DNA from 2 places in the Mesorhizobium onobrychidis genome. Region 2 is predicted to be linked to the other one. Evidence: riboswitches for the same ligand, from Rfam matches in the RefSeq annotation. Region 2 holds a riboswitch; the other holds the start of a gene.
What was found. Region 2 has a riboswitch for thiamine pyrophosphate ahead of thiB (thiamine ABC transporter substrate binding subunit). Riboswitches for the same ligand answer to the same signal wherever they lie in the genome.

Region 1 (7,645 bases), 2.1 Mb from region 2:
ATCCCGGACTGGGTCCGCGAGGGTGAGGTTCGTACCACAGGGGTTCCGTTCAGGACCACAGACGGCGAGGCGCAGATCGTTGCAGTACGGCAAGGGCTCGGGATGACGACACTGCCGTGCTTCGTCGGAGATGCCGACCCCCTGCTGGTGAGGGTGCCAGGCACCGACCTGCACATGCACGGAACGCTCTGGCTTCTCACACAGGGGGAGACACGCAAGACGAAGCGCGTGCGGCTCTTCACCGAGTTCGTATCCCGCAGGCTCGCCGCGTACGCGCCGCTTCTCGCGGGACTGTCCGTATCGCGCGACTGACGCGCGGCAGGTCGCCGGCGACGCTTGCCGTAATCCGGTCGGAAGCCGAGCTGCGATCGCTCCGAGCGACATCGCGGTCGATCCTTAGCGCTGCTGACGGTAGTCTTCGGCTATGTCGGCGGTGCGGCGTTGCCAGTGGATTCGAGAAAAGTGGACCGATCGATATTGATAGTCGCTGAAAGCGGAGATTTTCTGGAGCGATCAAATTCCTCTTTGAATTCAAAAGCCATGCGCATCTGACGGTTCGGGCGACGGGAGTTTTCAAGGCGGAAAAATTTTTCGCGACGACAAATCAACTCATTAGGCCCGATGCGAACAATCGAGTGGGAATAGGGGAGGCCGCAGCGTAGAACGGCAGCCCCTGTGATTTCAGTTTTTGGCGCACGTCAGATGCCGGCGGCCATTTCCTCCGCGTGCAAATCGGCGGGTCTGCTTCGCGTCATGACAGCCATTCAAAGGTTGAGGTGTCGAAAGTCGGGCGCCCTCTCAGACGGGCAGTTCAACTTGGGCATAAAAGCCACTGTCATTGGCTGCTTGCTTCTGAAGCCTCTCGAAAACAAACACCTTGCCTTTGCGCACGCTGTTTTCGAGTGGGCTCGCCTTTGCCAGATGCGCCGCGATCGCGCTGGCCAGCATGCAACCCGTCCCGCGCATCGATGCGGCAAGGCGTGGCGAGTCGAAGTGGATTGGTTCTTGATCGGAGCGCAACAGAATATCGGTTGATCGAGGTCCCGATGCGTGGCCGCCCTTGATCAGCAGGGCCTGTGCGTCGGCGACCAGCAATTCCTGGCCTTGCAATACTGCGCCGTCCTCATCCCCCGTCAGTTCTGAGCCGGCAAGGAGCGCCAGTTCGATGAAATTGGGTGTGACGAGACGGCAAAGCGGCATCAGAGCACGCTTCATGACGGCGATGGCGCCTGTTTCCAGCAGCGCCCGGCCTGACGTGGAGGCCAGTACCGGGTCGAGCACTGTTGGCACCTGAGGATTTTCGCGCAGCACGGCGGCAACGGCAATGATGATGTCGGCCGTTGCGAGCATGCCGATCTTGATGGCCGCCACCTCGTTTGCCTGCAGCGCAGCGCGCATCTGATCGACCACAAGATCGGGCTGCAAAGGATGGATTTCCACGACGGTTTCGTGCGTCTGAACCGTTAGCGCTGTAACAGCAAGGCAGGTACGCACGCCAAGGGACGAGATCGTCTCGACGTCGCGGGCAATTCCGGCGCCGCCGCTAGGGTCCGACCCGCCAACGACAAGCACATGCGGTTCTCGCTTCAGCGCCATTGGTCAGTCTTTTCGATCCATTCCCGCGTGCGCGCTTCGGGGTCGTCGTTGAGCGTGATGTCGGTCACCACCGCCGCGCTGTCCGCACCAGCCGCAAAGACACCGTCGAGCCGGTCGGGATTGAGGCCGCCAATGGCGACCAATGGGATCGGCGCCACCCGGTGTTTCCACTCGCTGATACGTTCGAGCCCTTGCGGCGCCCATTTCATCTTCTTCAGAATGGTGGCATAGACCGGCCCGAGTGCGATGTAGTCGGGCTTGGCGGCCAAACCCGTCTCCAATTCCAGATGATCATGCGTGCTAACCCCCAGCCTCAAGCCGGCTGCCCGTATCTGTGCGAGGTCGGCAGCCTGCAAATCCTCCTGGCCGAGATGAACGAACTCGCAGCCTTCCTCGATTGCCGGGCCCCAATGGTCGTTGACGATGAGCTGGCACTGGTGCTCGGCGCACAAGGCCTTTGCCTTCCGGATTTCGGCGCGCAGCGCAGCCTCGTTCAGGTTCTTGACGCGAAGCTGCACCAGCCTGACGCCGAGCGGCGCCAATCGCTCGATCCAGGCGGCGCTGTCGACGATCAGGTAGAAGGGATCAAGCTTCATGAAAAAACTGCCCTGCCGATGGTCGGCGTCGATGGCACGGCGACGTCGCGCGGTTCGAGCATTCCGGAAAGGAAGGCTTCACGGCCGGCATCGACTGCCTTGCCGAATGCGCGCGCCATGCCGACCGGATCGCCCGCCCTGGCGACTGCCGTGTTCAGGAGCACAGCATCAAAGCCTAGCTCCAGGACCGTTGCCGCGTGCGACGGTCGCCCGAGGCCTGCATCCACGATCAGCGGGACGCCAGGGAAATGTCCGCGCATAGAGCGCAGCGCCGTCATGTTGACCGGTCCGAGAGCGGAACCGATCGGCGCGCACCAGGGCATGAGCACCCTGCATCCGGCTTCCAGCAACCGCTCGGCGACGACGAGATCGTCGGTGGTGTAGGGGAATACCGAAAAGCCGTCCTCGCACAGGATACGGGCGGCTTCGACCAGGCCGAACACGTCCGGTTGCAGCGTGTCGTGGTTGCCGATCACTTCGAGCTTGATCCAGCTCGTGCCAAACACTTCGCGCGCCATCTTTGCGGTGGTGACCGCTTCCTTAACGGAGTGGCAGCCCGCAGTGTTGGGCAGGATTCTCATGCCGAGCGAGCGGATAAGCGACCAGAATTTTTCGCCAGCCCTGCCGCCTGCCATTTCACGCCGCAAGGAGACGGTCACCACCGACGTTCCGGACGCCTTGACCGCATCGGCAAGGATAGCTGGAGAAGGATATTGAGCGGTGCCGAGAAGCAGCCGCGACGGAAGCGACGTTCCGAAAAGTTCGAACATGCTAGCCTCCCTGCATGGGCGAGAGGATTTCGATCCGATCGCCGTCGCTCAACTGGAACTCCGCCCGCCTGGCTTTGTGCACGACGTCGCTGTTGACGGCCGTCGCCAGCCAATCGCCGTCATAGTCGAGTGCGGCAAGCAGTTCGGCCAGCGTGGCGGCGGCAACCTCATGCACTTCGCCGTTGACGATCAGTTTCATGGGCAAACTCCAATGGTTTGTCGTGACTGAAGACAATTTCGGCCGCTAGGCGCGCCATAGCGGGCGCCAGAAGAAAGCCGTGGCGATAAAGCCCGTTGATCGCGACCGTGCTTCCAAGTGCTTCGACACGCGGCAGGTTGTCTGGAAAGGCTGGACGAACACCGGCGCCTGTCTCAATGATGCCTGCTTCGCCGAATGCCGGATGGAGAGCGTAGGCCGCGCCCAAAAGCTCCGTCATTGAGCGCGCTGTGACCGGTCCTGTGGACTGGCTCTCGATCATCGTCGCGCCAACCATGAAACGGTGGTCGTTGCGCGGCACTATGTAGAGCGGAAAGCGCGGATGAAGCAGCCGGACCGGGCGCGACAGCAAGACATCCGGCGTGCGCAGGATCAACATCTCGCCGCGAACGCCGCGCAACCGGTCATCGACCGCCGCCATGCCCGTGCAGTCGATCTGGTGATCGAAACCGGAGCCCAGCCGGGCGTCGGCGCCGAAGTGGAAGTCGACGCCCATGGCCGCGAGCCTGTCATGAAGTGCCGCCATCGCCTGGCGCGGGTCGAGATGGGCCTCGTCGGGGAAGAGCAGTCCGCGGCGGAAGTGGCCGGCGAGGTCGGGCTCCAGCAACGCGATTTCATCTTCATCGACACGCCGATGACCCGATGTGCGGCTGGCAAACCGGTCGAGCTCGCCCGCATCGCGCGGCGCGGCCACGACCAGTGTTCCGGCCCGCGTCACCAGGCCGGGCGTTGCCGCATCCCACCAGTCGGCGGCATCGCGTCCGAGATCGAGCACCGTCTGCTCGGCGCTTTCACGCTCGCACCATGGCGCCAGCATGCCGCCGGCGAACCACGACGCATTGCCGCCAAGCCTATCCGTTGTCTCCGCAACCGTCACCGCCGCGCCGCGTGTGGCGAGCTCGAAGGCGGCGGTGAGGCCGGCGACGCCGGCCCCTTTGACCAGCACTCTCATGATGGCTCAGGCGCCTCTGGCATGAGCGGTACGCCGGACTCGTCTACCGGCAGGTAGAGATCGCCGCCTTCGCGGTACTTCGCCGCCATTGCCGCCATGCCCTCCTTCTGCGCTTCGGCGCGGATGTCGTGAGAGATTCGCATGGAGCAGAATTTCGGCCCGCACATCGAGCAGAAATGCGCCAGCTTGTGCGCCTCCTTGGGCAAGGTTTGGTCGTGGAACGAGCGCGCCGTTTCGGGATCGAGCGACAGGTTGAACTGGTCCTCCCAGCGGAACTCGAAGCGCGCGCGGGAAAGGGCGTCATCCCTGACTTTCGCCGCCGGATGCCCCTTCGCCAGGTCGGCGGCATGGGCGGCGATCTTGTAGGTGATCACGCCAATCTTGACATCGTTGCGATCAGGAAGGCCGAGATGCTCCTTGGGCGTGACGTAGCAGAGCATGGCGGTGCCGAACCAGCCGATCATGGCGGCACCGATGCCGGAGGTGATGTGGTCATAGCCCGGCGCGATGTCCGTCGTCAGCGGCCCAAGCGTATAGAACGGCGCCTCGCCGCAGACAGCGAGCTGCTTGTCCATGTTCTGCTTGATCTTGTGCATGGGAACATGGCCGGGCCCCTCGATCATGACTTGGCAATCCCTGGCCCAGGCGATCTTCGTTAGCTCGCCAAGCGTTTCCAGCTCCGCGAACTGCGCCGCGTCGTTGGCATCGGCGATCGAGCCAGGACGAAGGCCGTCTCCAAGCGAAAAGGATACGTCATAGGCGCGGCAGATGTCGCAGATCTCCGCGAAATGCTCATAGAGGAAGCTTTCCCGGTGATGGTGGAGGCACCATTTGGCCATGATCGACCCACCGCGCGAGACGATACCCGTGACCCGGTCAACCGTCAGCGGGATGTAGTGCAGCCGCACGCCGGCGTGGATGGTGAAATAGTCGACGCCCTGTTCGGCCTGTTCGATCAGCGTGTCGCGGTAGACCTCCCAGGATAGGTCCTCGGCAATGCCGCCGACCTTTTCGAGCGCCTGGTAAAGCGGCACCGTGCCGATCGGCACCGGTGCGTTGCGCACGATCCAGTCCCGGATGTTGTGGATGTTGCGGCCGGTCGACAGGTCCATCACCGTATCGGCGCCCCAGCGGATCGCCCAGACCATTTTTTCGACCTCTTCGGCCATGGACGAGGTGACGGCCGAATTGCCGATATTGGCGTTGATCTTGACCAGGAAATTGCGGCCGATGATCATCGGCTCGCTCTCGGGATGATTGATGTTGGCGGGAATGATCGCCCGTCCGCGCGCCACCTCGTCGCGCACGAATTCCGGCGTGACGAAGTCTGGGATCGCCGCGCCGAAGGCTTCGCCGTCGCGCTCAAGCTTGCCGCGCAGGATCTCGCGACCAAGGTTTTCGCGGATGGCGACGAATTCCATTTCGGGCGTGGTGATGCCGGCGCGCGCATAGGCAAGCTGGGTCACCGCCTTGCCCGCCTTGGCCCTGAGAGGCCGGTTGCGAATGGGGAATTCCGGCGTCAGCCGCTCACCCGTCGCGAATCCGTTGTCCTCCGGCCGCACGTGGCGGCCATCATGGGCTTCGACATCGCCCCGCGCCATGATCCATTCGTGGCGAAGCCGGGCAAGGCCCTTTTCGATGCTGGTTTCGACAGTCGGGTCCGTATAGGGGCCAGACGGATCGTAGACGGTGACGGGCGGCTCGCCGGCTGTCGGATGGACGGAGATTTCGCGCATCGGCACCCTGATCTGCGGGTGGATGGCACCGGGCTTGTGGATCTTCCGTGAGGCGGGCAGTGGTCCCGTCGAAACGGCGGGGGTGAGGGCATTCATCTTGAGGCTCCTTTGCTCGTGCATTGGAGACCCAGTTCTGTGCCGGAAGGATGAAAAGTCGCTCTGGTCGACCTGCCGAAACAGGACCTCGGGCGTAAACTCCCGCAAAGCGCTTGCACCGTCCCTACGCCAGTATGAACTGGATCAGGTTCAACGGGTCACTGCGCCGCGAAAGCCAGCAGTATCTCAGCCCCTTGCCGGGACTCCCCTGGTGAATGCTTGGAATTGAACGGGCCGGCGCTATCTTGTCAAGCGCATTCGGGTCGTGGCGGTAATCGACGGCCGATCAAGCCGAGAAAGCTCGCGCATACGTCGGATCACGCGCCGGAGACCAGGGCAGGAATGGCCAAAGCGGCATTCGCCTCGTCAAGGATGGAGAAACTGTATATCGGCCATGTGCGTCGAGATCGACCGAGTAGCTCAGGCGGTCACGTATGTGGTTATCCTGGTCGAAAGTGACGATCCGCGGCTTCAGCGAGGTAATCTGCGCTTCATCCAGGTAGATGGAGTTGCAGACAATGATCTGGTCGCCGGGCTGGCAGGTGCGGGCGGCCGCCCCGTTGAGGATGCAGCATCGTGAGCCGCGCTCGCCGAGAATGACATAGGTCGAAATCCGCGCACCGGAGTTCTTGTTCCATATCTCCACGAATTCCATGGCAGGATCCCGGCTGCCTCGCAGTGGTCAGGATCCAGCGTTATCGAACCATGGTAGTTGAGGTTCGCTTCGGTGACGTGGATGCCGTGCAGCTTGCCGGCCACTATTTTTCGCATTGATCCTTTGTCCTATCCACCATTGTGCGCGCGGCCGGCCGCCGCGCTAAATTCCGACGACGAGAGCACCGCCGCTGAGACCCGCCCCCGCTGCCGCCAGAAGGATTTTCTCGCCACGTCGGAATGGCTCCGTCCGATGGGCGAGTGACAGCGACAGGGGAATCGTCGCGGCGGAAGAGTTGCCGTATTCGACAATTATCTTGACGATCGCGTGATCCGCAATGCCGAGGTTTCGCCCGACCGCATCGAAAATGCGCGCATTGGCCTGATGCGGCACAAACCGATCGATGTCCTGTGGCCGCATTTGGGCTGCGGCGAGTGCGTCCTGTGAGCAGGCAGTCATCATCTCCACGGCCTTGCTGAACACTTCACGGCCGTCGGTGATCGTCATCCGGGTTTGCTCGAGCTCAAGGTTGCCGTGGAACGGCTTGTTGCTTCCGCCCGCGGGTATTTGGATCAGCCCGTAGCGCGAGCCGTCGGAATCCACCGAAGCACCGAGAATGCCGCGATCCGGGTCGTCGCCGGGACCAATCACCACCGCGCCGGCGGCATCGGCAAAAAGTACGGCGCTGGCGCGTTCGGCCGGATTGATGCGACGGCTGAGGATGTTGGCGCAATGACGAGGGCCGATTTGCCATGCAGCCGGGTGAATCCGTCCGCGAACATAAGCGCATAGATGAAGCCGGCACAGGCGCCGGTCAGGTCGATCGCACCGGCGCGGCCCAGTCCGAGCCGATGTGCGACCAGGGGCGCGCTTGGCGGCAGAAGGTGGTCGGGCGTCGAGGTGGCAAGCAGGAGCAGGCCGATGTCCCTGCGGTCGACGTCGGCGTTCGCCAGCGCCATGTCGCCGGCATAGGCGGCAAGACCAGACAGCGTGTCTTCGTCCACTGCCCAGAAGCGCGAACGAATTC
Region 2 (7,645 bases):
GCTGGCATGCGCCGTCGCCGCCTCGTTGCCATTGATCGTTTCCTGGCGCACGCTGCTTTCGTCGAGACCGGCCACCCAGCCGCTGCGGATGTAGTCTGTCAGCGAGCGGCTCTTGTCGATCGAAACGCCGTCGAAGCGAACCGCTATGTCGCCTGGCCCGGTTGCCGTCACCGCCGCGGCCGAGTTGTCGATGATGAAGCCGTCGGGCACCGAAAACGACACACCGAGCCCTGGATGCAGGAAGGTTTCGCCACGCACATAGCCCTCCTCCGGCGTGTCGCCGTAGAGCAGGCCGTCTATGCCGGCGAGGAAGGCGTCGCGGTCGCGCGTGCCGACGCCGGGCGCGCCGAACTGACGGGCATGACGCTGCGCCAGGTCGATGCGTTGCGGCGTGTTGGGATGCGTCGCCAGGAAGTCGAGGCTGGCGTCGGTGGCGCCGCTGATCGAGCGGAAATCGGTGTAGGCCGACATCGACTGCAGGAAGCGGCCGGCGGCAAAGGGATCGAAGCCCGCCTCGCCGATCGACTTGATGCCGATGCCATCGGCCTCAAGCTCCTGATTGCGCGAGAACTGGGCAAGCCGCAGCCTGCCGCGGATCAGTGCCGCCTTGGCGGTTGGGCTGTCGCCGAGCACATCGGAGACGACCTTGGTTGCAAACCCTTCCTCAGCCTCGAGCTGCTGGCGCTGCAGGCCGTGGTTTGCAGTGACGTGGCCCATCTCATGCGCGATGACCGCGGCGAGCTCGGCCGAATCGTTGGCCAGTGCCAACAGGCCGCGCGTGATGTAGAGATAGCCGCCCGGCAGCGCGAAAGCATTGACGTTGGGCGAATTGAGAATGGTGATGCGGTAGGTCTGGCTCGGGTTGGCCGACACCACGGTCAGGCTGCCGACGACCTTGGCGACCATGCGCTCGAGCTTGGGATCGGAATATTCGCCGCCATAGGTGGCCAGGATCCGCGGGTGCTGCGCCTTCGCCATTTCGGCGAGCTTGCTGTTGGCGGCGACATTGTCGACCGTGATCGGTTTGCTGGAAGGTTGGAATCCGGATTCCTGGACGTCCGGAGGCGTGAACATCTGGCAGCTTGCCAGCGCCATGGCAAAGCCGGCCAGCGCGAGGAAGCGCGCCAGCGGTTTCCTTCTCACTCTGTCGGTGCCGGTCGGCAGAACAGCTTCCTTTCGGGTCTCAGCACATGGCCCCGAAAATCGGGCATCGATTTTCAGAAAGGATCATGCGCACAATCAACTGCCACAGCGTCCTTCGCGCCCACGAGCACGCATGGCACCGTAGTGGCAAATCACAACCTATGCCGGACCAATATCTGAGGACCTAGCCACACTACTTTGACCATGGCAAGCAAGCACCACATCGCCTGAAGCCGGTTTTGGCCGTAAATTATGTCCGCTTCCGGGCAACATCTCGTGATCCCGCGCCAAACGGACCTGCACCGATATAGCGCCGGAAGGCTTCCGGTCCAGCCTTGGTAAAAAAATCGGCGACAGTCCCGGTTGCGGCAACCGTGCCATTGTCCAGGAACACCATATCCTGGCCGATACGGTGGGCGTCCTCCGGCTGATGCGTAACGAACAGCACCGTCATGCGCCGCTCCGCATGGACGCCGGCTACCAGACCGAGCATGTCGTCGCGCAAGGCCGGTCCGAGTGAGGCGAACGGTTCGTCGAGCAAGAGCACCGGCCGGTCGCGCACCAGGACGCGGGCGAGTGCGACGCGCTGCCGCTCGCCACCGGAGAGTTCGTGCGGCAGGCGCTGTTGCTTGCCGGCAAGGCCGACGCGCTTGAGCGCCGCGGCGATTGCAGTGTGGTCGCCCTCGGTCAGCCTGAGCGACGGCGAGCGGCCAAGGCCGACATTTCGTTCGACCGAAAGATGGGCAAAGAGATTGTTTTCCTGGAACACCATCGACACTGGCCGCGCCGACGGCGGTTTGGCGCCGACATCGGCGCCGCCGATCAGCACGCGGCCCGATTGCGGCGTCTCGAAGCCGGCCACCAGATTGAGCAGTGTCGATTTTCCCGAACCGCTCGGCCCCATGATGGCGGTGATCTTCGAGGCGGCGAACTCGATATCGAATAAAAACGGCGCTTCGCCATAGCTGAACGAGACCTTTTCCAGCCGCACAGCCGTACCGCTTTCCGCGCTGTTGAGCATCATGATTTTTCCCCGCGCCCCAGCCAGTCAGCGGCCAGGACAAGCGCAAGACAAACCAGGCCGAGCAGCAACGCCAGGCCTGCGGCGTCCATCGTGCGGTAGCTGCCCATGCGCGCCAGCAAGAGGTAAGGCAGTGTCTGCAGGGAGTCGCTGCCGAACAGGGCAATGACGCCGAGATCGCCGAGCGACAAAGCCATGGCGAACGCGAAACCGGTGGCGAGCGGCCGCCGCAGCGACGGCCAGTCGACTAGCCGGAACCGGTTCCAGCCCGAAATGCCAAGCAGCAAACAGAGCCGTTCGTGGCGTTCGCTCGCCGCATCATAGCCGGGGCGAATGGCGCGGATGGCAAACGGCATCGCCATCACCGCATTGACGACGACGACCATCACAGGGGCGATGGCAAAGACGTCGCTGACGGTCCGCAGGAGCAGGAACCAGCCGGCGCCGATGACGATGGGCGGCACGACGAGGACGAAGCCGGCGCCGGTATCGGTGGCGTATTCGAGCAGCGTCCTGGCGCCGACGCGACGCCTCAAGGCCAGCGCCCGTCGTGCCATGACGAGCGACAGCGACAGCGCCACTGAAAGCAGCGCCGCCAGCAGGGCGAGCACGGCGCTGGTCAGCGTCGCCTGCCGCACCGCGATCTCGCCCGCCAGCCGGCCGAGATCGGCGCCAAGGCCTGACATCACCATGGCAGCCATCGGCCCGGCGACGAACAGCAATGCGAGAACGATCAATGCTGTGTTCAGCACGGTCTCGGCCGTGCCGGCCGAAAGATAGCGGCGCGGTGCCACCGGCAGATTGGCGTCGCCGACAGTGTTGGCACCAAGCCGCATCAATGCCAGCACAACGACGAAGGTCAGCGCGATCTGCAGCAGTGTCAGCGTCACCGCGCGGGCAGGGTCGAAATCGAAACGCAGTGCCTGGTAGATGGCGACCTCCAATGTCGTCGCACGCGGCCCGCCGCCCAGCGTGAGCACGATGGTAAAGGATGTGATGCAGAGCATGAAGACAAGCCCGGCGACGCCCGGCAACGCCGCGCGCAGCGTCGGCCATTCGATCAGCCGGAAGGCGGGTCTGGCGCCCATGCCGAGCTGGCTCGCCAGCCGCCACTGGTCGGCCGGCACTGTCGTCAGCGCTTCAAGTAACAGCCGCGTGGCCAGCGGCAGATTCAAGAAGACATGGGCGATGAGGATGCCGGACAGGCCGTATATGCCCGGCCAGCCCTGACCGCCAATCGCGGTGAGCACGCCGGCGAAATAGCCGGCACGGCCATAGAGAGCCAGAATGCCGAGTGCGGCGACGATGGCCGGCAGCGCAAGCGGCACGGCGAAGAGCTGCAGGATCAGGCCGCGACCAAAGAAGCGCGGATGCCGCGACAGCGCCCGCGCAACGAACAGCGCCGGCACGACGGAAAGCAGTGTCGACAGCAAAGCCTGCCACAGCGTGAAACGGGCGACGCGGAAGAGGTAGGAATCGAAGGCCGACATGGCGCCGGACGGGTCGCGGGCGCCTTCGACGATGAGCCCGGCGAACGCTCCGCCGATCAGCAGCGCAACAGCGGCAAGCGCGATGGTGCCGGCAGTGACGCGGGGATCGGCAGGATATCCGGTATGCATGCCGCCCTGCCTAGTTCAACGATCGTCGAAGCAGAAAATATGGCTGAGGTCGAGTTCCCGCCCACCCCCCTCTGTCCTGCCGGACATCTCCCCCTCAAGTGGGGAGATTGGCAGCTTCACCCTCGCCTCAATCTTTCGACTGTTGCGATTGGCGAAAGCGGAAGTGACATCCGATCTCCCCCCTTGAGGGGGAGATGTCCGGCAGGACAGAGGGGGGCGCCGTAGAGTAATCATCTTTCAATCACAAGCTACTTGCTCATCACCGACAGCCATTCGTCGACCCAGGCCTTGCGATTGGCGGCGACCTCTTCGGGGCTGAAAAGCAAAGTCTTGGTCGGCTTGACGAGCTTGTCGAAAGCCGGATTGAGCGGTTTGTCGGTCTTGCCGGCAGGGAACATCCAGTTGGTCTCGGGGATGACATCCTGGAATTTCGGTCCGGTCATGAAAGTCAGGAACTGTTTCGCCAACGGGTTCTTCGCGCCTGACGTGGTGATGCCGGCAACCTCAATCTGCAGATACTCGCCCTCCTCGAAGGACGCCGCCTGATAGCGTTCGGTGTTTTCGGCGACCATGTGATAGGCCGGTGAGGTGGTATAGGACAGCACCATCGGCGCCTCGCCCTTGGTGAACAGGCCATAGGCCTCGCTCCAGCCCGGCGTCACGGTGAGCACCTTTGCCCTAAGCTTTGCCCAGGCTTCCGGCGCCTTGTCGCCATAAACCGACCTCACCCACAACAACAAGCCGAGACCGGGCGTCGAGGTGCGCGGATCCTGGATGACGATCTTCTCATCGGCATTGCCCTCGACCAATTCCTTCAGGCTCTTCGGCGGCGTCTTCAGCTTTTCGGTGTCGTAGACGACGGCGAAATAGCCATAGTCGAACGGCACGAAAATATCGTCGCTCCAGCCGCCCGGCACATTGACGTCGATGACGGCACCATGCGGCGAAAACAGGCCGGTGGCCTTGGCTTCCGCAGTCAGGTTGGTGTCGAGGCCGAGCACGATGTCGGCCTTGGTCGCGGCCCCTTCCAGCTTGACGCGGTTGAGCAGGGCGACGCCGTCGGCGACCGCCACGAATTCGAGAGTACAGCCGCATTCGGCCTCGAAGGCCTTCTTCACCGCGGGGCCCGGACCCCAGTCGGCGGTGAAGCTCTCATAGGTGTAGACGGTGAGTTTTTCCTGCGCGGATGCCGGCCCGATGCCGGCGGGAACGGTCGCCGCAAGCAGCACTGCCGAAACAAGAGTGTATAAAAACGTGCGCATCGGCGCCTCCTTCGTTCGCGTTGAAAGGAATTGAGGCGTCGGGCTGTCCGAAACGTCTAATCCCTCCGCCGGTACAAACCGGATCAGGTTCAGCGGGTTGGCTTGGTTGCCTCTCAGCTGGTTCGCGAAGATCGCGTCCAGCACCCCGTTAGAGCGTTTCGACACATAGGCCCGGCCCAGTTGCGGCGCAAGCGGAAGTTTGCCGGGCATCCGGAACGCGGCCTTCCGTTTCGCAAGCAGGGCTGGTAAGGGCCACGCATATGAGCAAATTCACCATCCTGCTTGGCGGCGATCTAATCCGCACGCCGCTGCTCGACCGCCAGGTCGAAGGCTCCCGTGTCATCGCCGCCGACGCCGGCATGAGCCATGCCCGGACGCTGAGCCTGACGCCGGAACTCTGGGTCGGCGACTTCGATTCGGTGCCGGCGGATTTGCCGGGCGAGCTGGCCGCCGTGCCCCGCCAGGTGTTTCCGGCAGAAAAGGACAAGACCGACGGCGAACTGGCTATCGCCGCCGCGCTCGAACGCGGCGCAACCAGCCTCGTGCTCGCCGGCGCGTTCGGCGGCAAACGCACCGACCACGCCTTCCTGCACCTGGCGCTCAGTGTCCGACTGGCCGAGGCAGGGACGGAGGTGCTTTTGACCAGCGGCGCACAAGAAGGCACCCCCTTGCTTCGCGGAAAGGCCGGCTTCGACTACGCCGACGGCACGCTGTTTTCGATTCTCGGCTTTTCCGACCTTACCGGCCTGACCGTGACCGGCGCCAAATGGCCGCTGAACCATATCGAGATGGCGTTCGGTTCGTCGCTGACCATTTCCAACGAGGTCAAGGGCCGGCTGGAAATTGCGCTGGGCAGCGGCCGCGCGCTGTTGCTCGCCCACCCATTCCCCTTACCTGAAAGCTGACATGGCGCCGCCAGTTCTCAATCTCGACGGCATAAAACTGACCTTCGGTGGCACGCCGCTGCTCGACGGGGCGGAACTGACAGCGTCGGCGGGCGACAAGATCGCTTTGGTCGGCCGCAACGGCTCGGGCAAGTCGACGTTGCTCAAGATCGCTGCGGGATTGATCGAGCTGCAGGACGGCGAGGTGTTCCGCCAGCCTTCGGCGACAGTGCGCTACCTGCCGCAAATGCCCGACATGGATGGTTTCGCCAGCGTCCGCGCCTACGTCGAGGCGGGGCTCGGACCCGCCGACGATCCCTACCGCGCCACCTATCTGATGGAGCATCTCGGCCTGTCCGGCGAGGAACGGCCGAACGATCTCTCCGGCGGCGAGGCGCGCCGTGCCGCCCTTGCCCGCGTCATGGCGCCGGAGCCCGACATTCTCCTCCTCGATGAGCCGACCAACCATCTCGACCTGTCGGTCATCGAATGGCTGGAGGAGGAGCTTGCCCGCACGTCTTCGGCGCTGATCGTCATCTCGCACGACCGCCGCTTCCTCGAGCGCGTGTCGCGCGCCACCGTCTGGCTCGATCGCGGCCAGACCCGCAGGCTGGACAAGGGCTTTGGCCATTTCGAGGAATGGCGCGACACGGTGCTGGAAGAGGAAGAGCGCGAGCAGCACAAGCTTGGCCGCCAGATCGTGCGAGAGGAGCACTGGCTGCGCTACGGCGTGACTGCAAGGCGCAAGCGCAACATGCGCAGGCTCGGCGAACTGCAGACCATGCGCCAGCGCTTTCGTGGCCATCGCGGCGCCGAGGGTGCGGCGACCATGGTGGCCAGCGACGCCGCCGAATCCGGCAAGCTGGTGATCGAGGCCAAGAACATCGAGAAGAGCTTTGGCGACCTCACTGTGGTCAAGGGCTTCTCGACCCGCATCCAGCGCGGCGACCGCGTCGGCCTGGTCGGCCCGAACGGTGCCGGCAAGACGACACTGCTGAAGATGCTGACCGGCGAATTGAAGCCGGACGCAGGCACGGTGCGGCTCGGCACCAATCTGGAGATCGCTACGCTCGACCAGAAACGCGAGGCGGTCGATCCGCAAGAGACACTGGCGCAATACCTCACCGACGGGCGCGGCGAGAACCTCGTCATCAATGGCGAGCAGCGCCACGTCGTCTCCTACATGAAGGATTTCCTGTTCAAACCGGAACAGGCGCGCACGCCGGTGCGCGAGCTTTCGGGCGGCGAGCGGGCGCGGCTGCTGCTCGCCCGCGTGCTGGCGCGGCCGGCGAACCTGCTGGTGCTCGATGAGCCGACCAACGACCTCGACATGGAGACGCTGGAATTGCTGCAGGAACTGGTCGCCGGTTTTGCCGGTACGGTGATCCTGGTCAGCCACGACCGCGATTTCCTAGACCGCACCGTGACCAGCCTGATCGCGCCGGACGGCGGTGGCCGCTGGATCGAATATGCCGGCGGCTATTCCGACATGCTGGCGCAGCGCGGCGGCACCAGGCTGGACGACCGCGGGACGCGGCCGAAAGCCGAGATCAGCGAAGCGGCGGTGGCAGCCAGGACCGGAGCTGCTGCGCCGAAGGGCCCGGCGAAAAAACTTTCGTTCAAGCAAAAATTCGCGCTGGAATCGCTGCCGAAGAAGATCGAGGCGGTGAACGCCTCGATCTCACGGCTGGAGAACAACATTGCCGACCCGGCCTA

Region 1: linked by a shared signal. The riboswitch ahead of thiC (phosphomethylpyrimidine synthase ThiC) and the one ahead of thiB (thiamine ABC transporter substrate binding subunit) in region 2 are both predicted to bind thiamine pyrophosphate.

What each region holds. Positions count from the first base shown of each region.
Region 1 is NZ_CP062229.1:6,477,053-6,484,697, reverse strand. Features, by position in the region: gene IHQ72_RS32050 (LysR family transcriptional regulator) at 1-312, shown strand, start outside; gene IHQ72_RS32045 (hydroxymethylpyrimidine/phosphomethylpyrimidine kinase) at 799-1,596, opposite strand; gene IHQ72_RS32040 (thiamine phosphate synthase) at 1,587-2,192, opposite strand; gene IHQ72_RS32035 (thiazole synthase) at 2,189-2,962, opposite strand; gene thiS (sulfur carrier protein ThiS) at 2,964-3,161, opposite strand; gene thiO (glycine oxidase ThiO) at 3,130-4,131, opposite strand; gene thiC (phosphomethylpyrimidine synthase ThiC) at 4,128-5,963, opposite strand; TPP riboswitch at 6,067-6,183, opposite strand; partial or broken gene panD (aspartate 1-decarboxylase) at 6,281-6,734, opposite strand; partial or broken gene bioZ (3-oxopimeloyl-[acyl-carrier-protein] synthase BioZ) at 6,781-7,645, opposite strand, start outside.
Region 2 is NZ_CP062229.1:1,276,073-1,283,717, reverse strand. Features, by position in the region: gene IHQ72_RS06175 (M48 family metalloprotease) at 1-1,095, opposite strand, end outside; gene thiQ (thiamine ABC transporter ATP-binding protein) at 1,394-2,164, opposite strand; gene thiP (thiamine/thiamine pyrophosphate ABC transporter permease) at 2,164-3,783, opposite strand; gene thiB (thiamine ABC transporter substrate binding subunit) at 4,032-5,045, opposite strand; TPP riboswitch at 5,089-5,203, opposite strand; gene IHQ72_RS06155 (thiamine diphosphokinase) at 5,306-5,950, shown strand; gene IHQ72_RS06150 (ABC-F family ATP-binding cassette domain-containing protein) at 5,952-7,645, shown strand, end outside.